DNA from 3 places in the Gracilibacillus sp. JCM 18860 genome. Region 1 is predicted to be linked to each of the others. Evidence: riboswitches for the same ligand, from Rfam matches in the RefSeq annotation. Region 1 holds a riboswitch; each other region holds the start of a gene.
What was found. A riboswitch is a leader RNA that binds a small molecule or an ion and turns the genes downstream of it on or off. The one in region 1 is predicted to bind thiamine pyrophosphate.

Region 1 (11,154 bases):
AGATTAACCGTCCTCCAATGGAGAAAACGGCGAAAACCGAAAGTCTTCTTCGTATTATCCGCAAGGTAGGGGATGAGCTTCACATAAAGATAACAGACACCGAAACTGGTGGTGGTTCAGATGCTTCTTTTACTGCGGCGATCGGAATACCAACGGTTGATGGATTGGGACCAGTGGGTGGAAATGCACACCGTGAGGATGAATATTTAGAAATAGATTCATTCTTACCTAGAACAATCTTGTTAGCAGAAGTGATAAAACAATTACATCGAAAAATAAATCAAACGAAAAAGCCACAATCATGAATGATATGCTCCCCTTTAAGTAGACAGGTTAAAAATAAAAAATCTGTTACTTGAGGGGAGTATTTTTATGTCCAATAGATCCTTTATCCTACAAAATAATTCTTTTGCAGATAATGTAAATCCTGATGTAATGTATTCAATTCTTCTTCGTCTAAAGGTATGAGTGGAAGTCTTACGGAGCCAACATCCATTCCAAGCATGGCTAATGCTGATTTAACGGGTACGGGATTTGGTGCTTTAAACAATGCTTTCATGATCGGTAATAGCTCTTGATGTAGACGTGCTGCCTTCTTCGGGTTCCCTGTTTGATATTGTGTAATCATCTCCTTCATTTCATTCCCAATAATATGGGAGGAAACCGAGATAATTCCTCTTCCACCTATTGCAAGCATTGGTAGTGTTAGACTATCATCTCCACTATAAAGAGAAAAATCTTCAGATGTTTCATGAATGATTCTCGTCATGGCATCTAAATCACCACTAGCTTCTTTTACAGCTACTATGTTTTTGATTTTGGCTAATTCAATAATAGTTTCAGGTAATAGATTCACACTCGAACGTCCTGGAATGTTATATAACATAACTGGTAAGGTAGTTGCTTTAGCGATAGCTTCAAAGTGTGCATACATCCCAGCCTGTGATGGCTTGTTGTAATACGGAGTAACAAGCATTACGGCATCGACACCTAACATTTCGGCTTGTTTTGTTAACTCGATGGATGCTTGTGTATTATTCGAACCAGTACCTGCTATAACAGGAATCCGTTTATTCACAACTTTTACAGTAAATTGAAGGAGAGAAAGAATTTCGTCTTTGGATAATGTTGGTGATTCTCCTGTTGTACCAGCGACTACTAATCCTTCTGTTCCATTACTAATTAAATAATTAATTAAATGTTCTGCTTTGTTAAAATCAATTTGTCCGTTTTGATCAAATGGTGTGACCATTGCTGTTACGACACGTCCAAAATTCATTTTAGCCTTCACCTCTATTCATATTTTTAAAACAATTTCGCTACGTAAAATGAATAGAGCTTATCCCATCATCAAACCTTTTTGGAAAACTAATAACAGATCATTAAGTTTTCGCCTAATAACTATCAGGTTAGACAGCAAAAAATGCAACAATGAAAGGGTATCATTGTTGCACCGTTATTTGATAATGATGCGTGAGATAGCCCTCCATATAGCTTCTTCGACTATATGACAGCCCGACATTTCTTAAATGAAGGACCAGTGACTAAGATGATGCATTCCTAATCACTTCGGCAAATCCCCCTTTCTGTAATCATCACAGGCGACATCTCCTCCGATTACATACTAATGGTCATTGCACCTCTATTCTCAAACTATTCAATTGTTTTAAATGTTGGTTACTACTATAACAAAGTTTATCCATAGATGCAATAGATAAAAAGTTTAAAAGATGAATAGAAAATAATGGATTCTCTCTTATTGAAACAAATTTAAAGAATAGCTTGACAAACTGGAAAAATTTGATATAGTTATACACGAATTAAATAAAAACGCATTCCACTAGGGGTGTCTTCTAAAGACTGAGATTAAAGTTTTACTTTAAGACCCTTAGAACCTGATCTGGTTTATACCAGCGTAGGGAAGTGGTACGATATCCGTTATTTTCTGCAGGTATAACCACTATCCTTACGTATTTGGTAGGATAGTGGTTTTTGTGTTTCCTGGGAGGAGAAGAAAAATGAAATTTTCAGAAAAACTAAGAAAGGAAGTAGACCCTATTTGGCAGGAGAGCTTCCAGCATCCATTTGTCCAAGGAATTGGAGAGGGAACATTACCGGTAGAGAACTTTAAGTACTATGTCCTACAGGATGCTTATTATTTATCCCATTTTGCAAAAGTTCAAGCACTCGGTGCAGCTAAAGCAAATTCTTTTGAAACGACAAACCGAATGGCCGCACATGCCCAAAGCACTTATGAAGCAGAACATGCGTTACATGAATCATTTACAGAGATTTTAGGGATTACGGAGGAAGAGATCAAAGCATTTCAGCCTTCTCCAACTGCTTATGCCTACACCTCTCATTTATATCGAGCAGCATATGACGGGCATTTAGGGGATGTGATTGCAGCTATTCTACCGTGTTATTGGCTTTATTATGAGGTTGGAGAGGTTTTGAAGAATTGTACTCCAGATCATCCTGTTTATCAAAAATGGATTTCAACTTATGGCGGAGAGTGGTTCAAGCGGTCAGTGGAGGAACAAATTAATCGGTTAGATGAAATTGCTTTATCCGTTACAGATTCAGATCTAGAAAGAATGAAACAGCACTTTGTCATAAGTAGTCGTTATGAACTTATGTTCTGGGAGATGGCCTATCAACTTGAATCCTGGCAATCAATAGGAAGAAAAGAGGGAAAATATGTTTAAAAAGCTAACACTTACCGATATTCTTGTTACAGTTGTTATTGCATTAGTCTTCAGTGTCATATATAAAATCTGGGGACCCCTCTATAGCGCGGTTTCGGTTTTAGGCTTGCATATCGATCAATTGCTGTACGGAATGTGGTTTATGGCGGCAACCGTTGCATTTTTAATTATTCGTAAGCCTGGCGTCGCTTTGTTAGCAGAATTGGCTGCTGCACAAGGAGAATTCTTATTTGGTGGTCAATGGGGTATTTCATTATTATTATACGGCCTCGTTCAAGGGCTAGGTTGTGAAATTATATTCGCTATTTTCCGTTACCGAAGCTATCATATTTTGGTCATGTGCTTAGCTGCAGTTGGTGCGGCAATCGGCTCTTTATGGCTCGATATTTATTATGGGTATATCACGGAATTAGCTTTATGGAATCTGAGTTTGCTCGTTTTTGCTAGAATATTGGGGTCTATCGTAATCACAGGAATCTTTGCATACTACCTAGTAAATGCATTAGAAAAAACGGGAGTAACAAGACTAGTTCGACCATTGTCCAACAAGCATTACGAAGCGCTAGATGAGGAGATTAGGTGAAAGAATGAGTACCATTGCTATCGAAAAACTACGTGTAAAATTTCCTGAAGAGGAATCCTTTTTATTTAAGGATTTCTCTCTCTCCATTCGAAAAGGGGAAAAAGTACTCATCCTTGGTCCTTCAGGATCGGGAAAATCGACTTTATTAAAAATTTTATCAGGGTTGGTGCCAAAATCGATGGAAATCCCCATTAAATATACATCACGAGAGCTCTCAAATTCCTGGGGTTTTGTCTTTCAAGATCCGGATTCTCAATTTTGTATGCCCTATGTCGATGAAGAGCTTGGTTTTGTGTTAGAAAATCTCGGGATACCGCATGATCAAATGAAGGAATTATTACATCGTTACCTAGTAGAGGTCGGATTAGAACTAGAAGATGTCCATATTAAAATAGAAAGGTTATCTGGTGGTATGAAACAAAGGCTTGCAATTGCTTGCATTCTAGCATTACAGCCAAACACAATATTTCTAGATGAACCGACTGCCATGCTTGATCTAGAAGGGACGGCACAGGTTTGGGAAACGATGCAAAGGGTTGCTAGAGACAAAACCGTGATCATTGTTGAGCATAAAATCGAGCATGTGATTGATTTTATCGACCGTGTCGTCTTACTTGATGAAAAAGGGAACATTATGATGGATGATACTCCCAAAGTCATTTTTGAACAATCTAAGCAAAAGCTAAAGGAATTCGGCATTTGGTATCCTTCCGTTTGGCACGAATATAGGCATGCTAAAACAGAAATCAATCAACCCATCAATCAATCAGCTGAGACTTTAATGAAAATGGAGGATTTTATCGGTTATCATCATAAACAGCCCGAAATAGAAGTTTCGAATGTAGAAATAAAGAAAGGGGATTGGATTTCTGTTACAGGAGAGAATGGTGCAGGAAAGAGTACATTGTTGCAGGCTATTATGAAGCTAATTAAGACGAACGGAAAAATAGACTATCCACTTGTGAAAAATCATAGTGATTTATACCAACGAATCGGCTATGTGTTTCAAAACCCTGAATTGCAATTTGTAGAAAATACGGTTTACGAAGAATTAGCCTTTTCTCTACGTAAAGAGAAACTCTCTGAAGAAGAAAATAAGAAAAAAATTGAAGCTCAATTAAAGGATTTCCATCTCTTGAACGAAATTCATAAGCATCCCTTCCAGCTTTCAACTGGTCAGATGAAAAGACTAAGTCTTGCAACTGTTACGATAACGTCACCTGACATGCTTCTATTAGACGAACCAACCTTTGGTCAGGATGCTCGAAATACTTTTAGAATTTTAGAAAAGTTGACTCGATTGTGGAAAGAAGGGATGACGATTGTGATGGTGACGCACGATCCGATGATCACTGAATTACACGCAACCATTGTGTGGCAAATCAAACAAGGGAAAATAATACATATAAGGGATATAGTGAATCTTAGGGAAGAAGAGGAGGTAGGACAGGTTGGCGATCGAATTATCCTATAAAAAAACATTCCTCCATCACATTAATCCAAGTATGAAATTTATTATTTTTGTAGGATTATTTATTGGCCTTCTGCTGATTCATAATCCGAATATCTTGTTTTATACTTGTATAGGGTTATTATTGGTATATTTTCTTTTGACAGGCTATCCCTTTGTGTTATTACTGCTTTTTGCATCTCCATTCCTCATCATTTTTCTTTCCTCTACTATTACAATGATGTTATTTGGGGAAGGGCAGACGACATTGTTTCAATATGGTGTTATCCATGTAACAGAAGAAAGCTTCTATCGAGGTATTCATTTAGGAATGAGGAGTATCGTTTTCGGGTTATTAGGGCTATTATTTGCTTTAACCACAAGACCTGTATCGATGTTTTATTCCATGATGCAGCAGTTGAAGCTCCCTCCGAAGATTGCCTACAGTTTTATGACAGCGATCCGCTTGTTACCGATGATCGCGGAAGAGTTTAGTCATCTTAAAAAAGGATTAAAGATTCGTGGCATGGAATATAAGAAAGGAATTCATGGTTTTTATCAAAAGATTCAGCTTTTTACCATTCCAGTCCTTGCACAAAGTATACGCAGAGCATATCGGATTGCAATTGCAATGGAAGCTAAACAATTTACAGGTAATAGAGACAGAACCTTTTATTATCAAATAGGGTTTACGAGGTATGATACTTATTTTGTTATCTTCTTATTAGCAACACTGCTTATTACCTTTTATATGAGTGAACAACTTCCTATTTTGCAAGTAAAGGACGTCCTTTCCTTATAAAAGAGAATGAATCGAGCATTACTATCATCATTAGTAATGCTCTTTTTTGTTGACTCTTACGCTTACGTTAGGCTTATGATAGTAGGGAAGAAGGCTCGCAATGTATAGTATCGGAAAGATTGCAAAAGAAATGAATAGTACGGTTCGAACATTAAGGTATTATGATGAAATTAATTTGTTGAAGCCATCTTATATCTCGGAATCAGGATATCGTTATTACTCAAAAAAAGATATTATCACATTACAGCGAATTATTGCATAAAAGGAACTAAATTTTCAATTAAATCAAATAGAAACAATCTTAAATCAGAAAAATGGGAAGATGTATTTGAGGAACAACTAGCACTTGTTACTAAGGAATTGCGGCTATTTAAGCATCTATCGGTGATTGAACAAAACGATAGTTGGAAAAATATATTTCAGTATATTAGACAAAGAGTTTTTTGATTATTGCAGGCTTATTTGAAGTGATAGGAGTTATTGGGGTAAAGAAAGTATCAGAAAAAAATAACTTCTGGAACAATGTGAGGCTAATTGGTAGTTTTATTATTAGTTTTCAATATTTATCTATGGCTTTACAGGAGATCCAGTTATCGACTGCATACGCAATTTGGACAGGAATTGGTACACTTGGTTCAGCAATCATTGGAATTATTTTCATTCATGAGCCTAAAAATTTTCTCCGCATTTGTTGTATTATCGGAATGATCCTTACAGTGATCAGTTTAAAGGTCGTTAGCTAAGAGTGGCTGAATCATTATTCCATACGGAACATCCCGGATCTCCCTATGATTTGTAGGAAGTTCCGGGTCTTAAGTTAGGTAGTCAGCTCTTACAAACGTTATCCCTTTCTCAATTTCCAGATACCAGTTGCATATTCTTGAATCGTCTGGTCGCTTGAAAATTTACCTGAATGAGCGATATTAATCAAGCTTTTTGCTAACCATCTTTGTTTTTCTGTATAGGAATGATCTACTAATTGCTGTGTCTCGACATAATCTGAAAAGTCTTTCAAAATGAAAAATGGATCGTTCGTGGAAAGGAGATGGTAATATATGTTTTTACATTCCTGATGGCCAAATAAGCCGTCACGTAATTGATGTAAAATTCGCACTAATCTTTCATCATTTTGATAGACTTCATTAGCAAAGTAGTCGTTATTCTGATAGATGTGGTAGACTTCATCTGCTTTCAATCCGAAAATAAACATATTCTCTTTCTGCACTACATTTTTCATTTCAATATTCGCACCATCTAATGTACCTATCGTTAGAGCGCCATTCATCATCATTTTCATATTACCTGTTCCTGACGCTTCTTTTCCTGCAGTAGATATTTGTTCACTCAAATCCGTAGCAGGTATGATCTTTTCGGCAAGGCTAACATTATAATTCTCTAAAAAAACCACTTTTAATTTACCGTGTATGGTGTGGTCATAATTAACGATAGAAGCCACCGTATGAATTAGTTTGATTACTTCTTTGGCGAAGTAATAATTAGGCGCAGCTTTTGCTGCAAAGATAAAGGTTCGAGGGGTGATATCTAGTTTTGGGTTTTGTTTTAATTCATTGTATAAGTATAGGATATGAAAAACATTTAATAGCTGTCTCTTATATTCATGCATTCGCTTAATTTGAACATCAAATATTGACTGATCATCTACTAATATTCCTGTCCTCTGATGGATAATTGCCGCCAATTTCCGTTTATTCTCTTGTTTGATCGAGTGTAATTGTTCTAAAAAGAAAGTATCTTTTGTATAGCGTAACAGATGAGTTAATTCCCTTGGATGTCTTACCCAGCTCGTTCCAATCGTATCGGAAATCAAATGAGTCAGTCTTGGATTTACCATAACGAGCCAACGACGATGAGAAATACCATTTGTTTTGTTATTGAACCTTTTAGGATATAAATGATAAAAGTCTTTCATTTCCCTTGTTTTTAAAATTTCTGAATGAATTTTTGCCACACCATTCACACTAAAGCTACCAACAACAGCAAGTCGAGCCATATGAATTTGATGATCTGCTATGATGGCAAGTGATGGGATTTTTTGTCTTAGATGAGGTTGGTTCAACCAAATATCCTGACAAAACCGTTCATTAATTTCTTCTATTAACATATAAATACGAGGTAATAGCTCTCGAAACATATCAACCGGCCAAGTCTCCAGTGCTTCAGACATGAGCGTATGATTGGTATAAGCAAAAATCTTTCGCGTGATTTCCCAAGCATCCTCCCATTCTAATCTTTTTTCATCTAATAATATTCGCAGCAATTCTGGAATGGCTAGACTGGGATGCGTGTCATTAATTTGAATGACTAGCTTCTTTGGCAATGTAGCGGAGGAAATAGATGAATATTTTCTTAGAATATCCTGTAGACTTGCAGAAACGAGAAAGTATTGCTGTTTCAACCGAAGCTGTTTTCCTTCGTAGTGAGAGTCATCTGGATAAAGAAACCCAGAGATCTGCCAGGAGGAATGCTCCTGCTCTAATTGATGATAGTATTGATCCTCTTCTTGTTCCTCTATGTCTGCTATTGGTTCCGCACTCCAAAGTCTAAGTGTATTGATGGTTTGGTTATCATAGCCTACAATCGGTATATCGTAGGGGACGGCCATTATCTTTTCTTGATTTTCATATAGACAAATCAGAGAGCCATCCTCACGTTCCTTTAAGTAACAATGTCCGGCAAGCTGAATAGTCACCGCTTCATCTGCTCGTCGTATTTCCCAAGGATAGCGATCCTTCAGCCAATAGTCTGGTAACTCTGTTTGATAGCCATTAATAATACGTTGTTCAAATAACCCATAGCGAAAACGGATGCCATAACCATGACCTGGGTACGAGAGTGAGGCGGTGGAATCGAGAAAACATGCTGCCAGCCTTCCAAGACCTCCGTTACCAAGACCGGGATCCTGTTCGCAATAATAGATCTCTTCAGGATCAAAGCCGAGTTCCTTTATTGCTTGGTTACACGTGTTGAGTAACTGGTAATTTAATAAATAACTTTGTAAAAGACGTCCAAGTAGGAATTCCATCGAGAAATAAAAGACTTGCTTTGGCTTCGTTTCATCGTATTTTTGATTAGTACGAGACCAATCTTTTTCGATTAGTTCCATTAAGATTTGACAAATAGCTTCATACACTTTAGGTACAGAAATGGGGCTGTTTTGGTCAGAATGGTTCTCGCTTATTGTTGTTTGGATCTTTTCTCTTAGCTGTTTTACGTCCCATTCCATCATGTTCAAATCCCCTCCGAAATCATGATCTCATCGTATAATGCATCATATTTTTTAGCAGATGCTTCCCAGCTGAAGTCACAGGTTTCAACATTACGTAATAGGCTATTCCACTTATGCTCATCTTCATAGACAGATAAGGAATATCTTAAAACATGTAAGAGGTCATGTGCATTGTAATTCGCAAAGCTAAAACCAGTGCCTTCTAATGTGTATTCATTAAAAGGGAGAACCGAATCCTGTAATCCACCGGTTTCTCTGACAATTGGAACAACTTTATAATGAAGTGCAATCATTTGTGTGAGACCGCATGGTTCAAATTTGGATGGCATGACAAAAAAATCGCTTGCAGCATACATCTCCCTTGCTAATTTCTCTTCAAACCCCAAAAAACAAACCATTTTATCCTTATTACGTTCTGCAGCATGGTAAAAAAAATCTTCAAATAAATAATCTCCTGTACCAAGTAGGACAAATTGAACATCTTCTTGTAAGAACTTATCTATAATAGCTTGTAGCAAGTGAAGTCCTTTTTGCTCAACTAGTCTAGATATCAATATATACATAGGTACATTACCATTTTCAGGTAGGCCCAATTTTTTTTGGAGAAATATTTTATTTTCTTTTTTTCGCTCACGTTCATTCGTATAATTCCGATAAAGAAAAAGGTCTTTTGCAGGATTGTATTCGTTTATATCAATACCATTTAGGATACCGTACAAATCCCTTTGTCTTCCTTTAAGTAATGGAGCAAGGCCTTCTCCAAAATAGGCTGTTTTGATTTCTTCTGCATAGGTTGGGCTAACCGTAGTTATTTTATCTGCATGAAAAATTCCTGCTTTCATGCAATTAATATGACCATTCCATTCCATACCACCAATATGCTCCCGGCTGATTTGAAATAGATCAGAAAAATACTTTTTCAGTACTACTCCTTGGTATTTTAAATTGTGAATGGTAAAGACGGTGTTATAATCTGATTTGGGATAGAGAATTTTCAAAAATGCCATCACTAAACCTGTTTGCCAGTCATGAGCATGAACGATGTCTGGCTTAAAATCAATCCAAGTTAGAGCTTCCGAGACAGCTTGACTAAAAAAAATAAAGCGTTCTCCATCATCTTCATAACCATAAATCTCATCACGATAGAAGTAATAATGATTTTTTATAAAGTAATAGCGAACATTTTTATGCACTAATTGATATAGTGTGAACGAATGCTTTCTCCAACCGACCTCTATGGGAATGGTGAATAATTCTTCTAATTTATTCATCCATGGTTTCATAACGGGTTCATAATAGGGGAGAATGACGCTTGTTTCTATCGTTGGAAGCTGGTTTAACGCTTGTGGTAAGGAACCAATAACATCTGCTAAGCCACCAGTTTTGACAAAGGGGGTACATTCAGAAGCGACAAACAAAATTTTTTTCTCCATGGTTTCAGCACTCCTCAAATAATAGATTTCTTTTCGATGATATAAGGATGCTTTATCGAACCTTTTAGCATCTGATTCTTTGTTATGACTACTTGTTTATCAAGAATGACATTTTCCAGCTGACTATCGGCGGAAATCTCGCCATCTTGCATAATAATCGAGTTTCTTACAACGGCACCCTTCTTCACTTTCACCCCACGAAAAAGGATACTATTTTCGACAGTACCTTCAATAAGTGCCCCAGTTGCAATAAGTGAATCTTTAACAATAGCTGTATGCTGATATCTTGTTGGAGGGTGGTTACTTACTTTTGTAAAAACAGGTGGATAGTTTCGGAAAAGCTGTCTATAGTTTTCGGGTTTAATTAGCTTCATGCTTTGTCTAAAATAGCCAGCAACATCATGGATAATCGAATGATAACCATCGTAATGATAGGCTGCTATATGTAACTTTTCTAGATTCGCTCTAATACCATCCCAGAAGAAATAGCTTTTATGATTAGCGACACATTCATCTACAAGCTCTAACAACAGAGATTTATGTAATAGATAAACACCACAAAAGGTTTCTTGATTCTGTTTATCATTCGTAATCGCAATTACCTTATTGTTTTTGTCCAGTACTAACTTCAAGCAGTTCTTAAGCTCTTGTATTATGTCGTGTTGGGTAGTTAGTAATGTAACATCAGCACCGGTTTCTAGGTGGTAATGGAACAGTGGTAAATAATTCAAATTGGCTACAAATTGACTGCCACTAATTAGCACATATTCTGCAGAGCTGTTTTCAAAGAAATCTCGATTATAATAAAAATGACCTACATCCCCTTGGGAAATGTTTGTAGAATGATGCGCTTGAGGAGGGAAGAGGAATAAACCGCCATGTGTTTTATTTAATTCCCAATCAGCACCTGAACCTAAGTGTCCTATAAGGG
Region 2 (11,154 bases), 1.4 Mb from region 1:
ACCGCATCATCCAAATGAAGATGTGTGACGATAGCTGCATCTATATTCTCCTGAATCTTATTCATAGATATTGGTAAGTTTTCTAAAATGACTCTTTTCTTTTAAAATTGCTTGTAACACTGTATATTCTAAACTATGAGCTGTAGAACGCTACATAGATAAAATAAAGTATTTTTTACTTTATTAATGAAAGGAATGAAGGTTATGTTAGATCATACAGATAGACATATTTTAGATGAACTTTCCAAGAACAGCCGCCTAACCATGAAAGAATTAGGGGAGAAGGTACATCTGACTGGACCTGCAGTTGCAGCAAGAGTTGCCAAGTTAGAGGATAAAGGAATTATTGAAGGCTATACCATTCACATTAATCAAGTGAAAATGGGCTATCCTGTTCACACAATCATTCATATCTATACCAAGAGCACGAACCACCAGCCATATTTATCCTTCATAAAAAAGCAGAACCAGTATGTTTTACATAATTACAAGGTAAGTGGAGAGAGTTGTTACATTCTCGAATGTAGGTTTCCATCGAATGAAGAATTAGATGAATTTTTGACAGATATCAGTAATTACGTGGGCTATAAACTTTCGATCGTTATTAATAAATAGCTATGTAGAAAACTTAGATTATCAAACAATCTTATTTATCGGAATCAAGCTCTTCCATTACTTTGTTGGAGCTTTTTCTTGGATCAAATGATTTTGATACACCTATTGTATAATGAAGGTTTTTTTGATAATCCACGGAGAATACGCATGAATACAAAATATCCAATAGGAAACAGATCGAATCATTTAAAGTAAAGCTACCTATCTTGGAATACAAGCGTTCGCGTGTCGTAAGTCTGAATATACAGTCCGCATATTTAGTTAAAGTGTTATCACCAATACTAGTTAAGGCAATAATAGATGAATGACGTTTTTTTAGCATCGGTAAAAGGCTGGTAGTACCCTCCGTCTCTCCAGTGTAAGAGATGACAATAGCACAGGTTTCAAAAGTGCAACTCGCAGCTTCATAGTCTGGATCAACCATGGCAAGATCTACTTTTCTACCAATTCGGTTCATTTTTGCTTTGAAATCATGACAGAGGATTAAATTATTTTGGATCGCAAATATCTTTATACTGGTCGCATTTTTTAATAGCTTTGTTGCTTTATGTAGTTCTTCATTATTAATAAGAGATAAAGTATCGTTAATGGTCATTTGATTCAAATGTGCCATTTTATTTGCTATGGTCATTAGATGATCATCTTCATTAAAAGGATAGTTGGCATCAATGTTATGAAAGTGACTGTTGAGATAGTCAATTTCTTCAAGGAAAGCCTCTCTTAAATCGATCCAACCATTAAAACCAAGCTTTTTTCCTATCCGAATGAATGTGGAGGGATGAGTATAGGTTTCCTTAGAGATTTGTTTTACGGTTTTATTTTTAATATTTTCTCTTTCCTTAAACATATAATCAATGATGATTTCTTCGGAAGGGGAGAAAGCTTCCTCCTTCATTTTTTCTGTTAATAACATTTCTATCACCCTCTAAACTATAGCATATAAATGGATATCACTTCTATAAAGACACTCTTTGTAAATAGCATTTACAAAAAAGTAAGATTATTATCATGAATTTGAGAATATCAGTTGATTATCACGATAACTTATTGTATCGCTTTCTTCTTTTTCTATAATAGAGTTAAGAGGGAGGAATGAAAATGACAAAAGGTGTAAAAATTGTAACCATTGGTGGGGGCAGCAGTTATACTCCAGAATTAATGGAAGGTTTTATTAGAAGGTATGATGAACTGCCAATAAGAGAGATATGGCTTGTTGATATAGAAGCAGGGAAAGAAAAGCTTGAAATAGTAGGCGAGATGGCACAAAGGATGTGGGACGCATCTCCTTATGATGTGAAGGTTCGTTTAACCATAGATCGACGTGAGGCGTTGAAGGATGCAGATTTTGTCACCACTCAATTCAGAGTAGGACAACTGAATGCTCGTGTTAAGGATGAGAGGATTCCTCTATCTTATGGGATGATAGGTCAAGAAACGAATGGTGCAGGTGGAATCTTTAAAGCATTAAGAACTATTCCTGTTATTCTAAGCATTGTCGAAGATATGAAGGAATTATGTCCAGATGCTTGGTTAGTTAATTTTGCTAATCCAAGTGGTATGGTAACAGATGCTATTATTCGTTATGGAAAATGGGAAAAGGTAATAGGTTTATGCAATGTACCTGTTATGGCGATGATGGAGGAACCAAAATTAATTGGCAAAACTACAGACGAACTAGTGTATTCATTCGCTGGGATTAATCATTTTCATTGGCATCGAGTCCAAGATTTAGAAGGAAATGATGTAACTTCTCAAATAATTGATAAGCTGTATGAGGAAGAAAACGGAACTCCAGCAAATATCTTTGACGTTGCTTACTTTAAAGAACAATTAAAACAAATGAATTTAATCCCATGTGGTTATCACCGTTACTATTACCGCTATGATGAGATGTTAAATCACATGTTAGAAGAATACAATGATCCGAATATAGGAACAAGGGCTCAACAAGTCAAACAAACAGAAGCAGAGTTATTCGAATTGTATAAAGATCCTAATCTACATGATAAACCGGAGCAGTTGACGAAACGTGGAGGGGCATACTATTCAGATGCTGCTTGTGAAACCATTGCGTCTATTTATGCAAATAAAAATACACAAATCGTCGTGTCTACGAAAAATAATGGAGCTGTGCCTGATCTTGCCCCAGATGATGTAGTGGAAGTATCTGCTTATATTGGTGCTGCAGGTGCACGACCAATCGCCTTTGGATCCTTTGAACCAGCAGAAAAAGGCTGGTTGCAGTTGATGAAAAGCATGGAACTTTGTGTAGAAAAGGCAGCAGTAACAGGTGATTATGGCGTATTATTGCAAGCATTTATCATCAATCCTCTAATACCTAGTGGAGAAACGGCAAAACGTGTGTTAGATGAATTATTGCTCGCTCATAAAGAGTATTTACCACAATTTGCTGAGAAAATAGAGGAACTAGAGACTGCAGAAGTAATCATTAAAGACGAAATTGCGAGAAATTTAAATTAATAAAAGAAAGGAGCTTCTCATAAGTAAAAAACTATTGAGAAGCTTCTTGTCCATTAAGAAACGTCTTTTTTGATCACACTAAAACCATATCCTATTATGCCCCCAACAATTGCTGGAACTATCCACCCTAGACCTTCATTATATAGAGGGAGAATTGTTTGAAATAAATCATTCACTGCCACAATTTTCAAGCCTGCAGCATTTAATCCATCGAACAATGAAACAATAAAGGTAAATAATATACTAGCTTGATATATTTCTTTTTTCCCTTTAAAGACAGGATGGAGAAAGGTTAAGATCATCAAACACATTGCCATTGGATAAAGCATCGATAAAACTGGAACAGAGAACTCAATAATGGTCGTAAGTCCAAAGTTAGAAATGACGGCACCGAGTATTGTAAAAATAATCGCCCAGATTGAATAGGGAATTTTAGGTATGATTTGATGAAAATAGGATGCACAAGACGTTACTAGACCAATACTTGTTGTTAAACAGGCTGCAACGACAATTACTCCGAGTATGATTTTTCCATACGAACCAAAGTAAAAAGCAGAGGCAGCAGCTAATATTGAACCCCCATTCTCCATATAGCCGATTTCTTCGACACTAATCGCGCCAAGGTATGCAAGTGAAGAGTAGACAATACCTAGAAGAAGTGCTGCAATTAGTGCAGCTTTCGATGTCGAGAGGATTAGTTGCTTTTTCGTGCTATAACCGATGTCCTTCATCGCATTAATAATAATAATTCCAAAAACAAAGGCAGCCAACAAATCCATCGTTAAATAGCCTTCTTGAAAGCCTGTGAAAAAACTGTTCGAGATATAAGCATCTGTCGGTGGTTGGATTTCTCCAATTGGATTTAGAAAGGAAACTATAATTAATAAGGTAATTACCACTAATAGGAGTGGAGTTAACACTTTTCCGATTATATCGATTAGTTTCTTCGATTGTAAGGAAAAATATAGTGTGAAGCCAAAGAATACGATCGTAAAAATAAGTAAGGCAACATTACTTGTCTGGTTACCGAAAAAAGGCGCAATGCCCATTTCATATGCAACGGTATTGGTTCTCGGTAGAGCAAAAAAGGGACCAATAGTTAAATATAAAGTGACAGTGAAAATAAGACCATATATTGGGTGTACCCGACTTGCTAATGACTGTAAGCTCTCTTTTCCTGAAATAGCAAGTGCTAGGACGGTGAGCACCGGCAATCCGACACCTGTAAATAGAAAGCCTAGGTTTGCTAGAAATAGGTTTTCTCCAGCAGCTTGTCCTAATAATGGTGGGAAAATTAAATTACCCGCACCAAAAAATAATGCGAAAAGCATAAATCCTATCGTGATAATACTTGTTGTGTTTCGTGATGACATAATAACCTCCGCAACAATTAATGTTTCATTTATATGAAATGTTAAGCTTTTATTTTTATTTTCAAAATATTTAAATAATAGCATGTAATTATTCGAAAAGCAATGATATCTATTGATAATTTGAAAATTAGTCATTTGTTCCACTTACAATACTTAGCTAGATAAATTTGGATTTATTGTAATATACCCCAAAATCTCCTTCTTTCCTTTTTAAATTGGTTGCATTAATTGCTGTTCTTTCGGATTATATCTAGTAAATATACAAATTGTCATTAATAAAAAGTGAAATTATTACATAGTTTGTAAAAATAAATAATTCTATACTAGTTATTTACAAAGACCTTACACTCGGCATTTATAATGAACAACAGATTTTTTTTATCTACAAACAGAGTTTGCGAATGATAAGGAATACAGAGATTACTTGTGATTAGTAAAGAATAAATCAACAATGCAAGCAGATGTCCAGGTTAGTGAGAAGGACAAGATCACATTATCGACATGTGTAGTCTGTTAGGTCCTGAACAGGATAGGCTCGTGATTCATGATAGGATAAAGAGCGAGGATGTGCTACACGACTAAGTGACCTCCTTATTTCCAATTAATTTGTCATTCTATAATCGATGTCTTATACTGGTAGGGAATAAAAAAATAAGTAGATTCGACTAGGGGAGCATGTAGGTGCTGAGAGATTTGATCGACCCTTTGAACCTGATCTAGTTAACACTAGCGTAGGGAAGTGGAATTGGCAGTTTGTGCATAGACGAATCATTGGCTATGTATGTTCAACCCATCTCCTTACATTGGTGATGGGTTTTTTGGTTTGTCACGGGATGTTACCGCCTAGTCGGAAATAAAGAGGAGGAAATAAATTGAATCAATTATTTACGGATCATCTTTGGAAAAAGGTGGAACCAATTTGGAGCTCTTACTTAGAGCATCCTTTTGTGAAAGGCCTTGGAAACGGTACTTTAGAGCAGGATAAGTTTAAGCATTGGTTAAAGCAGGATTATGTCTATTTAATGGATTATTCGAGACTATTCGCATTAGGGAGTGCGAAGGCAGAAGACTTAGAAACGATGACTATATTTGCCAAGCTACTACACGGTGTGCTTGATCTTGAAATGGATTTACACAGAAAATATGCGGCTGATTTTGGTATAACCAGAGAGGATCTCGAGTCCACAGAACCTTCCGCTATTACTACTGCCTACACTAGCTATATGCTAAATGTATCTCAGCGTGGAGGGATAGAGAATGTCGTCGCATCGGTACTTGCGTGTGAATGGAGTTATAATTTTATCGGTAAATCACTAGCAACATGGCCAGGAGCATTAGATGAAAATTTTTATAGTAGCTGGGTGAAGATGTATCAATCTCCCGAATTTACAGAGCTTGCAGAGAATTGCAAACATTTAATGAACAAAATGGCAAAAGGAAAATCAGAAGAGGATTTAACTAGACTAGAAGAGATTGTCATTCGAACAAGTCAGTTTGAATATATGTTCTGGGATATGGTAGAAAAACGAGAAGATTGGCCAGTAAGCCTAAATTAGGAGGAATAGCTTATGATTGATTTAGTCGATGAACACGCGCAGGAGTTAAAAGAAATATTAGCAAAATTGATTAGCTTTCCTACTGTTAGCCCACCAGCTAGAAATACAGAAGGAATTCAGTCCTATATCGCCAATTTTCTAGAAAAGGAAGGATTTGATACAACGAGGTGGGATGTCTTTCCACAGGATCCTAATATGGTTGCAGTGAAAAAAGGTGAGGAAAGTAGTTCATACAATAGCTTGATTATAAATGGTCATGTGGATGTTGCTGATGTTGGGGATAAAGCAGATTGGACAGTGCCGATATTTGAATTGACAGAGAAGGCTGGCTTCGTCTATGGTCGTGGTGTTTCCGACATGAAGGGAGCAATTGCTGCTACTTTGTTCGCAATGAAACTATTAAATGAGCAAGGTATCTCATTAAAAGGAGACTTGCAGATTCAAACGGTGATCGGTGAAGAGGCAGGAGAAGCAGGGACATTATCCTGTCTGGAAAAAGGTTATACTGCCGATTTTGCACTAGTTGTCGATGGAAGTGATCGAAAAATCCATGGTCAAGGAGGTGTAATCACTGGATGGATTACTGTAAAAAGCAAGGAAGTTTTTCATGACGGAATGCGTGCAGCTATCTTACAAACATCGGAGGGTGCAAGTGCAATAGAAAAAATGATGAAAATTATTGCGAGCTTACAAGATTTGGAGCAAGAGTGGGCAGAAACCAAACAATATCCAGGCTTTAGAAAAGGAACAACTACAATTAATCCTGCGGTCATAGAAGGGGGCAGACATGCGGCATTTGTAGCAGATCAATGTAGTCTATGGGTGACTGTACATTTTTATCCGAATGAGAGCTATCAATCGGTGGTGGCGGAAATTGAAAATCACCTGAGAAATTCAATAAAAGACGATCCGTGGTTCCAAGAAAACCCGCTCCTCTTTCGTTGGGGAGGGAAATCTATGCTAGAAGAAAGAGGAGAAGTTTTTCCTTCTGCCGAAATTAGTAAGGATCATCCTGCAATCCAAATGCTCCAACAATCCCATCAAAAAGTGGAACAATCAAAGGCGATGATAGGTATGTCGGAAACCGTTACAGATGCAGGGTGGTTTCATGAAGGTGGTATCCCCACCGCCATTTATGGACCAGGGAAATTAAAGGAAGCCCATTCTGTTGATGAAAAAATAGAATGGGACGAGTTATTACGCTTTGCCAAAACATTAATGATCTTCATTACAGACTGGTGTAACAAGAGAAAAGAAGGATAAAATCTGGATATCATCGTGTTATAATTGAACCGGATTGCCAAGATATAAATAGATATATCTTGGTAATCTTACAATGTCGAAGCAGATGGCCAAGATAAAAAGATATATCTTGGCGATCTCGCAATGTCGAGACAATATGGCCAAGATAAAAAAATGCACCTTAGCAACTCCATCCTTAGAAATCATAGCTGCACTTTATATAATCGGATAATAAGACTGATAGATCGGATTACAATAAAATGGGGGTCTCGGCCCAATCATGGGAGCTTCGAATGGTTTTGAGTTGTGAGCATATAAGATTTTTTCTTTATGATATGCCTCTGTTAACAGTAAATATTTCACCTCAGGGTTATAATAGTATTGCATGTTTTGCACCTCCTTCTTCTACATTATGCTCGTATAGTAAAAAATGGGCACATATCCATTCTAAATTCATAAAGTATCTATATAACATGTTGATAGGAAGGTGCTTTCGCATGAATGAAGAGAGGTCAGATCCACAACATTATCCTATACCTCCTAATTACGGGAAAATAACCAAGTATGAGGAAATAGCGTTGACAGTGCCTGAACAAAGGCAATACCGCCAGCCTGGGGTAGAAAAATTAATGGTGCCAGAACCAGTTGTCGAAAATCGACATTATAAAGGAAGTGAGAAGTTACAAGGGAAAGTAGCACTTATAACAGGTGGAGATAGTGGAATTGGAGCAGCAATCGCTATTGCTTTCGCAAAGGAAGGAGCAAATGTTGCAATTTCCTATTTAGATGAACACGAGGATGCTGGTAGAACAAAAAGAAGAATTGAAGAACTAGGTAGAAGTTGTCTCCTCTTACCGGGAGATTTAAGAGAAAAGCAACAATGTATGACCATTGTAGAAAAAACGGTAGAAGTATTTGGTCAGCTGGATATTCTATGTAATCATGTAGGGATCCAGTTTCAACAATTAAATTTAGAAGATATCTCTGACGAACAATTCGACGAGACCTTTAAAGTGAATGTTTACTCTCATTTTTATACAACCCGTGCTGCATTACCATATTTACATGCTGGTAGTTCGATCATTAATACCGCCTCAGTAGTGGCATTTGATGGAAATGAGCAACTGATGGATTATACTGCAACAAAGGGAGCAAATGTAGGATTCACACGTGCATTGGCGAAGAATTTAATCAAGAAGGGAATTAGAGTGAATGCTGTTGCACCTGGGAGGTTTTGGACTCCTTTGATTCCTGCTAGCTTTTCTCCTGATCAAGTGCCGCTTGCAGGTAACCCAATGGATCGCCAAGGGCAGCCCTTTGAAATTGCTCCAACCTATGTGTATCTTGCTTCTGATGATTCTAGGTTTGTCACAGGACAAACACTTCATGTAAATGGTGGTCAAATCTTTGTCTGATCAAATGGCCAAAGCCCTTGCTAGAAAAAGTTTTAGCTTTTCTTCCCTTATTAAATAAGGGCTAATCATCCATTGTCACATAATCAATTTGGAAACCTAAGTCTTCAATCATTTGATGGTCACTTAAACCTTCTTGTCCTCTTGTTGTTAAATAATCACCGATAAAAATGGAATTAGCAGGATAAAGTCCAAGTGGTTGAAGACTTCTCAAATTTATTTCTCTCCCTCCTGATATACGAATTTCTTTACTAGGATTTATGAACCGAAATAGGCAGAGAACCTTTAAACAATAAGTCGGATTCAATTCGTTCGTCCCCTCTAATAATGTTCCATCTATTGCATGTAAAAAATTAATAGGTATAGAATCAGCATCAAGTGCCTTTAATGCTCTTGCCATATCGATAACATCTTGTTTTGTTTCTCTCATCCCGACAATGACACCAGAGCATGGCGAGATCCCGACATTTTTCACTTTAGTTACTGTTGCTACACGGTCATGGTAGCTGTGACTTGTCGTGATGCTAGAATGATGGTTTTCAGACGTATTAATATTGTGATTGTATCGGTCAACCCCAGCATCCTTTAGCTTTCGAGCTTGTTCTGGCTTTAACAATCCAAGGCAAGCACAAATACGAATATCATATTGTTGTTTGATTTCTTTAACAGCAGCAGTTACGATATTCAGCTCTTTTTCTGAAGGGCCTCTACCACTTGCTACGATACAGTAGGTTCCAGATTGAAGCTCATGAGCATTTTTCGCCCCTTGGACGATTGTTTCTTTATCCATCATTCTGTATTTTTTTATCGGTGCTGTTGAATCTCTTGATTGAGAACAATAGCCACAATTTTCTGGACATAATCCAGATTTCGTGTTGATGATCATATTGAGCTTAACCCTATTGCCGAAGTAATGCTCGCGAATGTGGTAAGCGCTATGTAATAAAGAGAGCAACTCCTTATTTGGGCATTCTAAAATATGGAATGCCTCTAAATCGGTAATATCTGCTCCATGAAGAACTTTTTCCGCTATTGATTGCCAGTTTGTCATCTTCTCTCCCCCGTTATCTTTATTCGTAAACTCCTATTTTTCCCTTTACTTTTCCTTAACAGCTTAAGCAATAAATTTTCTATTGTCAACCTATAAAATTTATAAGTTAACATATTGACGTGGTTTAAACCAATACAAACGTGGTATAGAGTTTAATATCTCGTAATTTTCATCATTACCATAGGAGGAAGAAGGTTATGGAAAACAAAACTTTACAAAAAAATAGAAAACTAATCGATTATGGGATCTTTCTCCCAGCCTTACTAATCATTCTAATCATTTGCATCCCTTTTTCTTTATATGAGTCTGAATCACTTGCTTTACTAAATAGTATTTTTGATAAGATTGTAGAAGTTTTCAGCTGGGGCTATATATGGTATGCCTTGATTTTATTGGCTGCAGGACTTTATTTATCGTTTTCGAAATATGGAAAAGTAGTATTAGGAGACCCGAAAGAAAAGCCTTCATTTACCATGTTTGAATATGCCTCGATATTAATTGCAATGGGCATCGGTTCTACAATTATGCGTACAGGGATGGTGCAGTGGACACAAGTAGCCATTGATCCACCCTTTGGGGTGCAGCCAGAATCTTCCGAGGCGGTATTGTGGGGAAATACATATAGTATGTTTATTTGGAGTTTTCAAGTTTTTGCGATCTTCGTGATGGCCGCTCCAGCAATGGCGTATATCCTCCATGTAAAAAAAAGACCTTTAATGCGTATTTCTGAGGCATGTCGTTGTATTTTGGGAGATAGATTCACCGACGGGATTGGTGGAAAGGTGATCGATGTTCTATTCCTAATAAGTATTCTTTCAGGAGCTGCCGTTACACTAGGGCTTGGAACACCAATTATTACATCTAACCTAACCAATTTATTAAATATTGAAGTTACCTTTGGGATGACGATGATTGTAACCATTATATGGGTGGTTTTATTTTCCGTAAGTGCCTATTTAGGAATTGAAAAAGGCATTAAGCGTTTGAGTACCTTCAATATTTATTTAGCAGGTGGGTTAGCCATTTTTATTTTGACAGCAGGACCAGGGATTTTTATTTTAGACTTTTTTACAGACACGGTTGGTCATTTAGTGAACCATTACTTTTCCCTTTCCTTTTATACGAATTCAACCGATTTAAACTCCACTACTCATATACAGAGTCATATGATTTTTTGGTTTGCCTATAGTGCAACATGGGCAATGCTTCACAGTGTCTTTGCTGCTAAAACTTCGAAAGGGCGAACGGTAAAGGAAATGATTCTAACTTATTTGTTAGCCCCGACGATGATATCCTGGGTGGCAACAGGAGTCCTAGGTGGATTAGGGGTACACCGTTTTCTAACAGGGGAGGTAAATATTCTTCAATTAGTGGAAAGTAACCAACCTGTTAACGCTATACCAAATATACTAATGACATTACCG
Region 3 (11,154 bases), 720 kb from region 1:
TCTGATTGAAAGTTGCAGGTTGGTAATTGGTCTGCAACCCATTTTAAATAGGCTGCATATTCAGCACGAGGCATTTCGAGTTTTTGAAAAAAAAAGAACTTATATAGACGGTTTTTTTGATGTAAGTAGTTAGTGAATGTAAATTTACTTGTAGGATTTGCAAAAGTGACTAAGTCTGCTAGAAAAGGAACCTGAAGATCCGTCCCGGGGATTAGCATGCCAGGATGCCAGGCGAATTGGCCATTCTGATCAAAGAAGATTGTTTTTAAATCGCTTCTTTCATAGCTTAAAGCTGCAAGTCCTAAATTATAAGGTCCTATTCCAATTCCAATAACATCGTACATTGTCGAGTTACCCATTATGTTCCCTCACTTATTATAAAAATCTTTCGAAAATGTCGTCATCTTCAGGCTAGCTGAAGATTTTGTTTTTTCCATATTCAGTTACCTTCCATTATACCCTAGAGTTTTATAAAATAAAAAAAGTGCGCTTAAGCTTGCGCACAATTATTTTGTAACTGTTATTTGGTGTTCCTCATGTTCATGTAATCCTTCATCATTTGAAATATGAATGATAACCTGATAGTTTCCATTACTCTGAAAAGTATGTTGAGTGGAATAGGTGCCTTCCTGTACCTGATCTGTTTCTAATAGTTCATGGTTCTCGTCTGGATCAATCAGTTCAAAGAGCACGGTAGCATCAGTGAGGGGTTCATTTCCTAATTCAACATCTACTGTTAGGCTTGTTTCCTCTTTTAATTTGGCTTCGTTAATTTTATCAAATTGAATAGAAACATCCGCTGAAGGGGTATGTCCATCTTCTGAATTTGTTGCCTCGTGTGAATGGTCGTGAGCCGCTTCATCCTCGGAATGAGCTGATTTCTCACCAGTAATAGTAATCGATTTCTTTGGCATTGTGTGAAGTCCACCTGCTGTTGTATGAGCATAAATCTCATAGGTCCCAGGTTCATTAAAGATTACTTCAGCAGTGTATGTTCCGTCCTCTTGATTGGTCGATTCTACATTTGTCGTATTTTCTTCATCGTTAACATTCCAATATTCGAAGGTCATTTCTTCTGCATCTGTTATGGGATCTCCGTTAGAAGTAACGTTAGCTTCTAATGGAACAGTTTGCCCTACCTCCGCTGTTTGAAGTAAATTAAATTCAACTTTTAGGTCTTCTAGTGTTTTTTCTTCTGTATCTTTTTTATTATCAGAGCCACACGCAGTTAAAGCCATTATTGCAATGATTACTACTAGGACAAATTTAAAACGCTTCATTGATTTTCCTCCATATTCTTCATTAGTCATTGTTAACTATACGCTGAAATATATTTGGAATCAATGGATAATATTTGAACATTTTTTAACATCGGATAATCAAATCGTAATAATTACTATTTACAAAAATGTATTCATCCTTTATAATAAAATCAAATCGTATTAATTACGTTTTAATAAGTTATTTCAAATTCTTATTACATATTATGGGGGAATTATTTTGAAAAGATTAAGTATTGGATTGTTTATCTTGATCGCTTTATTATTGACAGCTTGTGGAGAAGAGGGTTCAGAAGCAAATGGAGAAAGTGATGACAGTCTGTCGATCTATACAACACTTTATCCATTAGCATATTTTGCAGACGAAATTGGAGGAGATGACGTAGAGGTTTCCACTATATTACCTGCTGGTGCTGATCCGCATAATTTCGAACCAACCTCTAAAATGATGGTTGAGATTGCTACTGCGGACTTATTTGTTTTTAATGGTGCTAATTTAGAAGCGTACGCAGGTGAGATAGAAGAAGCCTTGCAAGGAGAAGATGTAAAAATGATAGAAGCAGCAGAGGGGATTGATTTAGAGGAACATGTTCATGAACATGAACATGATCATGGTGATGAAGAAGGACATGACCACGAACACTCCCACGAAACCGAAGAGGCGCATGATCATGCAGGCCATGATCATGGTGATGTGGATCCACACGTATGGTTAGATCCAATAAAAGCGGTACAGCTCGCAGAGAATATTAAGGATGCACTTGTGGAGATTAGACCTGAACAAAAGGAAAGCTATGAAGAAAACTTTCAAGATTTAGAAGAAAGGCTAACAGCACTTGATCAAAGCTTCCATGAGCAATTAGAACAATCTGACAACAAAGAAATCCTAGTAACACATGCTGCATACGGATATTGGGAACAAGGCTATGGAATAGAACAAATTGCGATTTCTGGATTATCACCAACCGATGAACCATCACAAAAGCAGCTGGAAGAAATTATTCATCAAGTTGATGAGAAAGGAATTAAATATTTGTTGTTTGAGCAAAATGTAGAGCCTAAAGTTGCAAAGGTGATTCAAAATGAAGCTAATATTGAGTCACTCCAATTACACAATTTATCTGTATTAACGGAAGAAGATATAGAGAAGGAAGAGAATTATTTCACATTAATGGAACGAAATCTAGAGGTTTTGGAACAAGCGCTTCATTATTAATGAAAGTTAACCATTAGGAAATATTAAGATTATATGCTTAAATATTTCCTAATGGTTATTATTTCTTTACTTGTTGAAAGCCTGTTCGGATAGTTCCACTTAGTCATAAGCAATTGTCTTGAATTAGAGATAATTACTTGATATGCTATGTAGGCCTAGAAGTTTGAACTAGGCATGCAAAAAGGAAGGAAAGAAGGAGTTTTAGGATATGGTAAAAGTAGCAGTAATTTATTATAGTTCAACTGGAACCAATTATCAACTTGCTAATTGGGCAGCAGAAGCGGTGAAAGCAGCAGATGCTGAGGTAAGAGTGGTGCGTGCGCAAGAGACGGCGCCAGAGGCTGCAGTAGCTTCTAATCCAGCTTGGAAACAGCATTTAGAGGAAACTCAACATGTCCCTGTAGCAACCTCTGATGATATAGAATGGGCAGATGCGATTATTTTCAGTATTCCGACTAGATTTGGAAATGTTCCATCTCAAATGAAGCAATTTATTGATTCACAAGGCGGATTATGGGCTGCAGGAAAAACGATGAATAAAGTAGTAACAGCCATGTCTTCTGCTTCTAATGCGCATGGTGGTCATGAGGGAACCTTATTACATTTATATACCTCTATGATGCACTGGGGTGCGATCATCGTCCCTCCTGGATATACAAATGAATGTATCTATGGGGCAGGCGGAAACCCTTATGGAACTAGTGTCACACAAACTCCAGATGGTAAAATGCTGGAGGATGTAGAAGCAGCAGTGAAGCACCAAGCAACTCGTGTAGTGGAAGTAGCTTCAAAAATAGTTCAATCATAATTGTAGAAGGCAGATCTTCAGCAATGAAGGTCTGCTTTTTTTTGCACGTTAGGAAGATATAAAATTTCTACACAGCAGAAGCTTCGACCAAGTTTTTTAAGGTAACAAGTAAAAAAAACTAGGTACTTGTTAAAGTAGAGAGAATGCCTCGTTTTTTTCATATCTCCAATGAAGTACACAAAACTTGAATAATTACGATAAATATGTCAAAGTATGAATGTGATAGCAATAAGATATGGACATGTAGGGGGACTGGTGTTGCCAGTTGAGATTGTATCCGGAAGATACTGACCCTTAGAACCTGATCTGGTTAGCACCAGCGTAGGGAACATATGGAATTATGAATCTATATGCGCTCTAGGCTTCTGTCTAGAGCGCTTTTTCTATATGTATCCCTTAAAAACGACATAAGGGGGAAATCAAATTGAACAAACTATTAGTTGTCTTAGCATGTATGTTTTTTATGTTAACAGGATGTGGCCAAGACTCTTCTCAAACAGACAAACAGAATTTAACAGAAGTCACGTTTGTTTTGGATTGGACACCGAATACAAATCATACCGGATTATATGTCGCCCAAGCAAAGGGTTATTTTGAGGAAGAGGGATTAAATGTCAATATTGTGCTTCCGGGTGAAGCAGGTGCTGATCAAACGGTAGCTGCAGGGAAGGCCGATTTTGGAATAAGTGCACAGGAGGCGGTTACTGAAGCAAGAGTACAGGATATTCCGATTGTATCGATAGCAGCTGTTATTCAACATAATACTTCTGGTTTTGCGGCCCCAGTAGAGAAAGGAATCCAATCCCCTGCCGATTTTGCCGGAAAGACATATGGAGGCTGGGGTGCACCAGTGGAATCAGCAGTAATCGATTCCTTGATGAAACAAGAGGGTGCATCCGTAGATGATGTTACCATTACGAATATTGGCAATACCGACTTTTTTACTGCAGTTGAGCGAGATGTAGATTTTGCCTGGATTTACTATGGTTGGACTGGTGTTGAAGCAGAGCTTCGTGGTATCGACCTAGATATGCTCTACTTAACCGATTATTCAGAAAAACTAGATTACTATACTCCTGTTATCACAACAAATGAAACAATGCTAGAAGAGAATTCTGAAACGGTTCGTTCATTGTTAGCAGCAGTAACTAAGGGTTATCAATATGCTATCAGTCATCCAGCTGAAGCAGCAGATATATTAATAGATAAAGTACCCGATTTAGACCCAGAATTGGTAAAAGCAAGTCAAGAATGGCTCTCTCCAAAATATCAGGACGATGCTACAAGATGGGGAGAACAACGTCCAGAGGTTTGGAGAAATTATTCTGATTGGATGTTCGAAAATGGTCTATTAGAAAGGGAGCTAGACGTAGAATCAGCGTTTACAAATGAATTTTTACCTGAATAAAAAGGAGAGAGAAAAATGGCAAATGCATTAGTGAGTATTCAAATTATCCCGAAAACACCAAATGGGGAAGATGTGATTCCATTTGTAGATGCAGCAATTGAGGTAATCGAGGCTGCTGGAGTGAAGTACCAAGTGAATCCATTAGAAACAACAATGGAAGGGGAGCTATCTGCACTACTAGTGATTATTGAAAAAATGAATCAACGTATGCTAGATATGGGCTGTACGAGCAACATATCCCAAATTAAAATTTATACAAGGGCGGACAATCAGGCGTCTATGGAAAAATTAACAGAGAAATATCACTAAAGTAGTGGAAACAACATAACAGAGTAAGGACGGTGTTGAGCACATGATAAAAAAATCATGGCTTCCTATCTCAGTGATTGCGATAATGCTTTTTATCTGGGAGCTATCGACGAGAATCTTTCAAATACCAGATTGGATACTACCAGCACCCACTGTCATTATACAGGAGGCACTTAACAACTGGCCGAACTATAGTCATCATATCTTCTCAACAATTCAACTAACGATACTCGGTTTGGTTATGGGGATAGTGGTTGGACTAACGGTAGCGGTTATTCTACATTTGTTGCCAAAGGTGAGAGAAGCAGTATATCCAATTATGATCCTTTCACAAAATGTTCCAATTATAGTGTTGGCACCACTACTCGTGATTTGGTTTGGTTTTGGCATGACACCAAAGCTATTGATTATAATCCTTGTGTGTTTTTTTCCGATTGCAGTAGCTACGATTGATGGATTGAGACAAACTTCGCCAGAGCTTATTCATTATATGAAAATGACAGGTGCGACCAAGCAACAGATTTTTAGAAAGTTAGAGCTACCACACGCTTTGCCTGCTATATTTTCAGGACTAAAGATTTCAGCAACCTATAGTGTGATGGGGGCCGTCATCTCAGAATGGTTAGGAGCCAATCAAGGTATTGGGGTTTATATGACATTAGCATCCTCCTCATTCCGAACAGATAGAGTATTTGTAGCGATATTATTTATCATGATATTATGCTTATTCTTTTTTGCGATCATTTTAATCTGTGAAAAAGCTTTGATCAAATGGAGAAAGGAGGGGTAGGCTTGAGCACATTACAAATTAATCACTTAACGAAAAGCTTTGAACCACATACCATTATTCAAGATTTGAATCTAGTGGTAAATGAAGGAGAATTTGTGTCATTACTAGGTCCATCTGGAAGTGGAAAGAGTACGATTTTTCATTTAATTGGAGGCTTGTATGAGCCAGATCAAGGAACCATTCTCTTAAACGGCGAAAATATTATCGGAAAGAAAGGTGCCATTAGCTATATGCCTCAAAGTCCTTCCCTTTTTCCGTGGCGTACGATTCTTGAAAATGTAGTATTGGCCGCAGAGCTTTTTGAAAGACCTGATAAACGAAAGGCAAAGAAAATGTTAAAACGTGCAGGACTTCATGATTATATTGATGCTTATCCTCATCAGCTTTCTGGTGGGATGCAGCAACGAGTAGCTTTTGTTAGAAGCTTATTAAGTCCACAATCCTTTATTTGTCTAGATGAACCTTTTTCTGCGCTAGATGAGTTTACTAGGGTAGATATGCAGAAATGGCTATTATCCATCTGGGAGGAAGAACGTCCTTCGGTTTTATTTGTTACACATAATATTGAAGAAGCAATTTTTTTATCCGATCGCATTCTAGTCTTAGGCGAACGCCCAGCAAAAGTAACCGAAGAGGTTCATATCCCTTTTGAACGACCTCGAACAGATCGCTTACTTTTATCACCTGAATTATTAGAAATAAAGAAACGAATTTACAGAATATTAAGGGGCTCATAAACTGATGATTGATGCACATATTCACCTTGACTGGTATAAAAAGGAAGAACGGGAAACTATCCTAAAGGACTTAAAGGATAAAAGGATTGCAGGTCTTATCGCCATTTCAAGTGACTTAGCATCTTGCAAAAAAGTATTGTCATTATCTCAGAAAAACAAGCTAGTTTTTCCTGCTTTAGGATGGCACCCTGAGCAGTCATTGCCAGATGAGAAAGAATTAGCTGAATTGGAAGAGTTAATCAGAAAACACCATCATTCTATAGTCGCAATTGGAGAAGTGGGTTTACCTTATTATCTAAAAAAAGAACGTCCAACGTTAGATATAAATCCATATATTCATATTTTGGAGAGATTTATCAATTTGGCAAAAGAATATCATTTACCGATTGTGCTTCATGCTGTATATGAGGATGCTGACATTGTGTGCGACCTATTAGAAAAACATGGTCACAATAAAGCACATTTTCATTGGTTCAAAGGCTCTGGCGATACGATGAAGCGGATGATTAAGAACCAATATCGTATTTCTGTCACACCAGATTGTGTTTATGAAAAAGAAATTCAAAGGATAATAGATATCTATCCTTTAGAATTTACCATGGTAGAGACTGATGGACCATGGCAATTCCATGGCCCTTTTGAAAATAAAAGGACTCATCCAGTAATGATGGCCGAATCTATCAAGCAAATCGCAACAATAAAAAAGGTCTCTCTTCCTGAAGTAGAAAGGAAAATATTAGAGAACACAAAGGAATTCTATCAAATTTTGTTAAGGGGCTCATCTTATTTAAGATGAGTCCCTTATAGTATTCAAGCGAGACAATCTTAGTTTTATAGAAAGCGCAATCAAGAAAAATATGGTAATATTTTTCTGTTTTTGGCAGGAATTTATATAAGGGATATCGAATTAATTATTAATCTAAAAGAAGGGAGGGTAGTGATGTCATTAGGGAAAGTCAAATTTTATAAGGGAGTTGAACTAAATGAAAAAGGTTAAGATTATTGGTGCTTCCTTGATCATTCTAATGGGAATCTTGGTAACTAGTGGGATAACATTTGCTAGCCAATATCATACCTACTCAGGAAATGTACCCCGATTTGGCGGAAATTTATTCACTCCTATTCATCCTGCAATGGATCCAAAAGTACAACAGGTATACCTTCTTACTGTTGAAAATAATGCCGCACTATATGCAACAGTAGTGGACGATAATAAACGTATTCATCTTGGACAAGAAGAAGTGCCATTAGCGATAGCAACATGGCGACGTGTACGCAGCAATGCAACGAATTTAAGAGCAATCCGAGTAATGCTAGAAACAAGGCTTACTAATCCCTCTACTGTATATACAAAATATCGTGTGAGATGGTAACTTCCATTAGGGCAGTTCCATCAACTGCCCTTAGTTCTTAGGCTCCCCCATTTTTCAAATATTCTGATGGTGAATGGAGTGTAGTGATGATGGTCAAATTAATCCGTACGGAGATGAAGAGAAATCTGTTTACATGGAGTACGCTCATTGCCTTTCTATTATTTGTTGCGTTATTTGTTTTAGGTGCCGAAAAATTCCGCCCAAATACGGAATTAGGCTTAGAAAGGAATAGCTATAATTACTTCTCGGCATTCCTATATACACATGGCGTTGGCCCAAAAGCCATTTTGCCAATTGTTTTTCCCTTCATTATTGCCCTTTTATCTGGTTCATCTTTAGCATTGGATCGAAAAACAGGATATATAGAGTTTATCCTATTAAGAACGACATACAAAAAATATATTTTCTCCAAAATGATAGCTGCATCGATTATTAGTTTTCTATTCGTTTTCATTGTGGAGATACTTTGCTTTTTATATCTCCGAATATCTTTCCATCCACCCAATTCTATAACCGAAATGGAGGGCTATGTGCCAAGCTTCGGTCATGACTTATTTACTCAATCACCTTTTCTTTATATTTTCTTCATCGTGTTAAATACTGCCATATTGGCGGTGTTTATATCGCTCCTCTCTATATTATTGGCAACATGGTCAAAAAATGTCTATATCGTAATGTTTGCTCCTTTTTTCATCTTTATCATTGGTCAGCTTTTGTTCTTTGCTCTTCATATTAATAAATTCGCTCCATTTGAATTAGTGGGAGGATATATGCTGAATAGTTTCGAATATTCTTTATTAGAACTGCCGATTATACTACTCTTTTCCTTACTCATTACTTCTTTTTTAGTGTATTTTCGTTTCTCATTAAAATTTAAGAAAGGACTGCAATTATATGGAAAAACAAAGATTAATTCAATTTAAAGGTGTAAAGAAGAAACTAGGAAAAACGATGATTTTGGATGGAATCAATTTTTCTGTATCGGCAGGTGAAGTAGTTGGTATAACAGGTGCGAATGGATCTGGCAAAACAACGATACTACGACAAATATGTGGTTTTTTATACCCTGATCAAGGAGAAGTGATCGTTTCCAATGAAATAGTAGAGCCAGGACTTGTTGGGAAAATCCCAGCAGGAATAGGTGCTCTGATTGAAACACCAACATTTTTACCACAATTTACTGGCTTTCAAAATCTAGCATTACTAGCAGGAATCCAAGAAAAAATCGGTAAAGAAACGATTAAAAAAAGTTTAAAAATGGTTGGTTTAGAACCTATGGATAAGAAAAAGGTAAGGAAATATTCTCAAGGTATGCTACAACGTTTAGGTATTGCACAAGCAATTATGGAAGAACCGAAAATTTTACTATTGGACGAGCCAACAAATGGATTGGATAAGGATGGAGTTGATTTATTTCGCCAGATCTTAGAAAAACAAATTAATGATCATGTTGCGATCATTCTCGTCTCTCACATTGAAGAAGAAATAAGCAGGTTTTGCGACAAAGTTTATTTGTTAAAGGACGGAAAATTAGAACTGATCCAGAAACAAAAACAACGTGAATGGATTATTCTTGTTCGTACAGTTGAGGAATTAGAACAGTTAAGTTATGTCTTAACTGATTTCCGTATCATCAAACGGGTTGGCGGCTTTGCAACTGGCCAGTGTAAAGGGGAGTGGGAAAGTAAGCAAGAATTATTAGCTTTTTTAATGAGTTACCATATAATACCAGAAAAGATTATGATGGAGGAAGAGGTTGTGTTATGCTAACTGTCGGATTGATTCAGCTGTTTATTCATAATGGATGGCGTTGGCTTGTTGTAACAGGTACACTATTTGGTCTCACCTTTTTTATTGATCGTACAGGAGTGCAGAAGTCTGAAAATATATTTGAATTTATCGTCACGGGGCTAACCCAACATTATCTAACGTTAATTGTTATTCCATTACTCTACTTCCTTCTAATAGTGGATTTTATTCCTAAAATAATGGCTTCAAATGTTATTTATATAAGGGCTAGATCAAAGGTCAGACTTCTTTTTTATTTTATTGTAGTTCATTTTGCTGCAGCATTCACTTTTTCCGTTCTTTGTTTTATTCTGTTTTTTATTTCTGGATGGGTTCAAGGGATGCATGTGGAATTGAGCTGGGATAGTGCACAATTTTTTTATGAGGAGCAAAACCCACTGACAATCCTTACTTCGTTAATTACCTTATATATCGTGACATTAACTTCAATTGGTACATTTACGATGTTTATTTCTTTAAGATATTTTAATTCAGTGATAGCACTAGGATTCGGTGTATTCATTTGTTTATTGAGTTACATAGTTTGGATGATTTATCCGATACGAACAATGTTTAAATTTACGCCCATTGCACAAATGATGTTTTTCTCCCTATATCCAAATAAAATCAGTGAGCAAGTAGAGAACTTTACGATCGATTGGTCGATTCGTTATAACCTTATTGTGTTATTTATTTCTATTATTTTAATGTTTATACACATTAGAAAAAAACAGTTTTGAAGAGGGTGACAATAGAATGAGAAAAATCTTTGTGGCAAATCTTGTTTATCTTCTAAACGGGAAGACTATTTTTTCTCTTCTGTTTCTTTTTTTGTGCTTAGCCATGACTCGTATCTTCCTTGTTTCTGATTTGTCGATCGAGAATAATGTCAACCTTATGGATTATCTAGTTTATTCTTTAGCTGGCATTAAATCTCCTGATCACCTTATTAGAATGGTTGGTTGGTTAGCGAATTTATTACCTATTTTAATTTGTATAAACTCTCTAATGAGTGTTTTCTCTAAATACGATCAACTGGTATTGTTAAGAATTCATCGGTGGTCACATATGCTCATTTGTAAAGCAAGTGCTATTACTTTCTTTATTCTTCTCTATACTTTTTCTCTGTTTATCTTACATATGTTGGTTGGTTCCCTATTTTTCGAGGTTCATCTTAACCGAGAATTCATTCTAAATATTACAGGTAGCTATCTTATTCTCGTTTCTGGCCTCATGACATTATGTGCAATCGCGATTTTGGGAACTTATCTATTTCAAAAAAATCAGATCTTTTATTTATTGTATACGGTTTTACTAGTTATTTTGTGTATATTTCGAACATATGAATGGATCCCACGTTGGTTGTCACCTATTCATTATTCCTCCTTCGCACAATTGAATACTAGTGAGCTAGTATTCTATCATTGTTTCAATCTGCTTATCAT

Region 2: it holds a riboswitch for thiamine pyrophosphate, as region 1 does, so the genes downstream of both, tenA (thiaminase II) here and tenA (thiaminase II) in region 1, are expected to answer to the same signal.
Region 3: it holds a riboswitch for thiamine pyrophosphate, as region 1 does, so the genes downstream of both, ACZ5R4_RS06100 (ABC transporter substrate-binding protein) here and tenA (thiaminase II) in region 1, are expected to answer to the same signal.

What each region holds. Positions count from the first base shown of each region.
Region 1 is NZ_AP043868.1:447,398-458,551, forward strand. It holds gene ACZ5R4_RS02310 (M20 family metallopeptidase) at 1-305, shown strand, start outside; gene dapA (4-hydroxy-tetrahydrodipicolinate synthase) at 389-1,279, opposite strand; lysine riboswitch at 1,472-1,653, opposite strand; TPP riboswitch at 1,833-1,939, shown strand; gene tenA (thiaminase II) at 2,019-2,708, shown strand; gene ACZ5R4_RS02325 (ECF transporter S component) at 2,701-3,291, shown strand; gene ACZ5R4_RS02330 (ABC transporter ATP-binding protein) at 3,296-4,765, shown strand; gene ACZ5R4_RS02335 (energy-coupling factor transporter transmembrane component T family protein) at 4,743-5,543, shown strand; partial or broken gene ACZ5R4_RS02340 (MerR family DNA-binding transcriptional regulator) at 5,644-5,802, shown strand; gene ACZ5R4_RS02345 (SMR family transporter) at 5,987-6,286, shown strand; gene ACZ5R4_RS02350 (glycogen/starch/alpha-glucan phosphorylase) at 6,385-8,790, opposite strand; gene ACZ5R4_RS02355 (glycogen synthase) at 8,793-10,223, opposite strand; gene glgD (glucose-1-phosphate adenylyltransferase subunit GlgD) at 10,238-11,154, opposite strand, start outside.
Region 2 is NZ_AP043868.1:1,819,722-1,830,875, reverse strand. It holds partial or broken gene ACZ5R4_RS09345 (MBL fold metallo-hydrolase) at 1-8, opposite strand, end outside; gene ACZ5R4_RS09340 (Lrp/AsnC family transcriptional regulator) at 205-615, shown strand; gene ACZ5R4_RS09335 (MurR/RpiR family transcriptional regulator) at 647-1,528, opposite strand; gene ACZ5R4_RS09330 (6-phospho-beta-glucosidase) at 1,714-3,096, shown strand; gene brnQ (branched-chain amino acid transport system II carrier protein) at 3,150-4,469, opposite strand; TPP riboswitch at 5,127-5,224, shown strand; gene tenA (thiaminase II) at 5,342-6,025, shown strand; gene ACZ5R4_RS09315 (acetylornithine deacetylase) at 6,038-7,288, shown strand; gene ACZ5R4_RS09310 (hypothetical protein) at 7,484-7,654, opposite strand; gene ACZ5R4_RS09305 (SDR family oxidoreductase) at 7,765-8,682, shown strand; gene bioB (biotin synthase BioB) at 8,744-9,730, opposite strand; gene ACZ5R4_RS09295 (BCCT family transporter) at 9,928-11,154, shown strand, end outside.
Region 3 is NZ_AP043868.1:1,164,844-1,175,997, reverse strand. It holds gene ACZ5R4_RS06120 (lysine N(6)-hydroxylase/L-ornithine N(5)-oxygenase family protein) at 1-359, opposite strand, end outside; gene ACZ5R4_RS06115 (FixH family protein) at 507-1,280, opposite strand; gene ACZ5R4_RS06110 (metal ABC transporter solute-binding protein, Zn/Mn family) at 1,501-2,496, shown strand; gene wrbA (NAD(P)H:quinone oxidoreductase) at 2,705-3,304, shown strand; TPP riboswitch at 3,540-3,649, shown strand; gene ACZ5R4_RS06100 (ABC transporter substrate-binding protein) at 3,768-4,712, shown strand; gene ACZ5R4_RS06095 (MTH1187 family thiamine-binding protein) at 4,728-5,021, shown strand; gene ACZ5R4_RS06090 (ABC transporter permease) at 5,065-5,811, shown strand; gene ACZ5R4_RS06085 (ABC transporter ATP-binding protein) at 5,814-6,548, shown strand; gene ACZ5R4_RS06080 (TatD family hydrolase) at 6,553-7,344, shown strand; gene ACZ5R4_RS06075 (hypothetical protein) at 7,532-7,921, shown strand; gene ACZ5R4_RS06070 (ABC transporter permease) at 8,011-8,844, shown strand; gene ACZ5R4_RS06065 (ABC transporter ATP-binding protein) at 8,816-9,691, shown strand; gene ACZ5R4_RS06060 (hypothetical protein) at 9,685-10,449, shown strand; gene ACZ5R4_RS06055 (hypothetical protein) at 10,466-11,154, shown strand, end outside.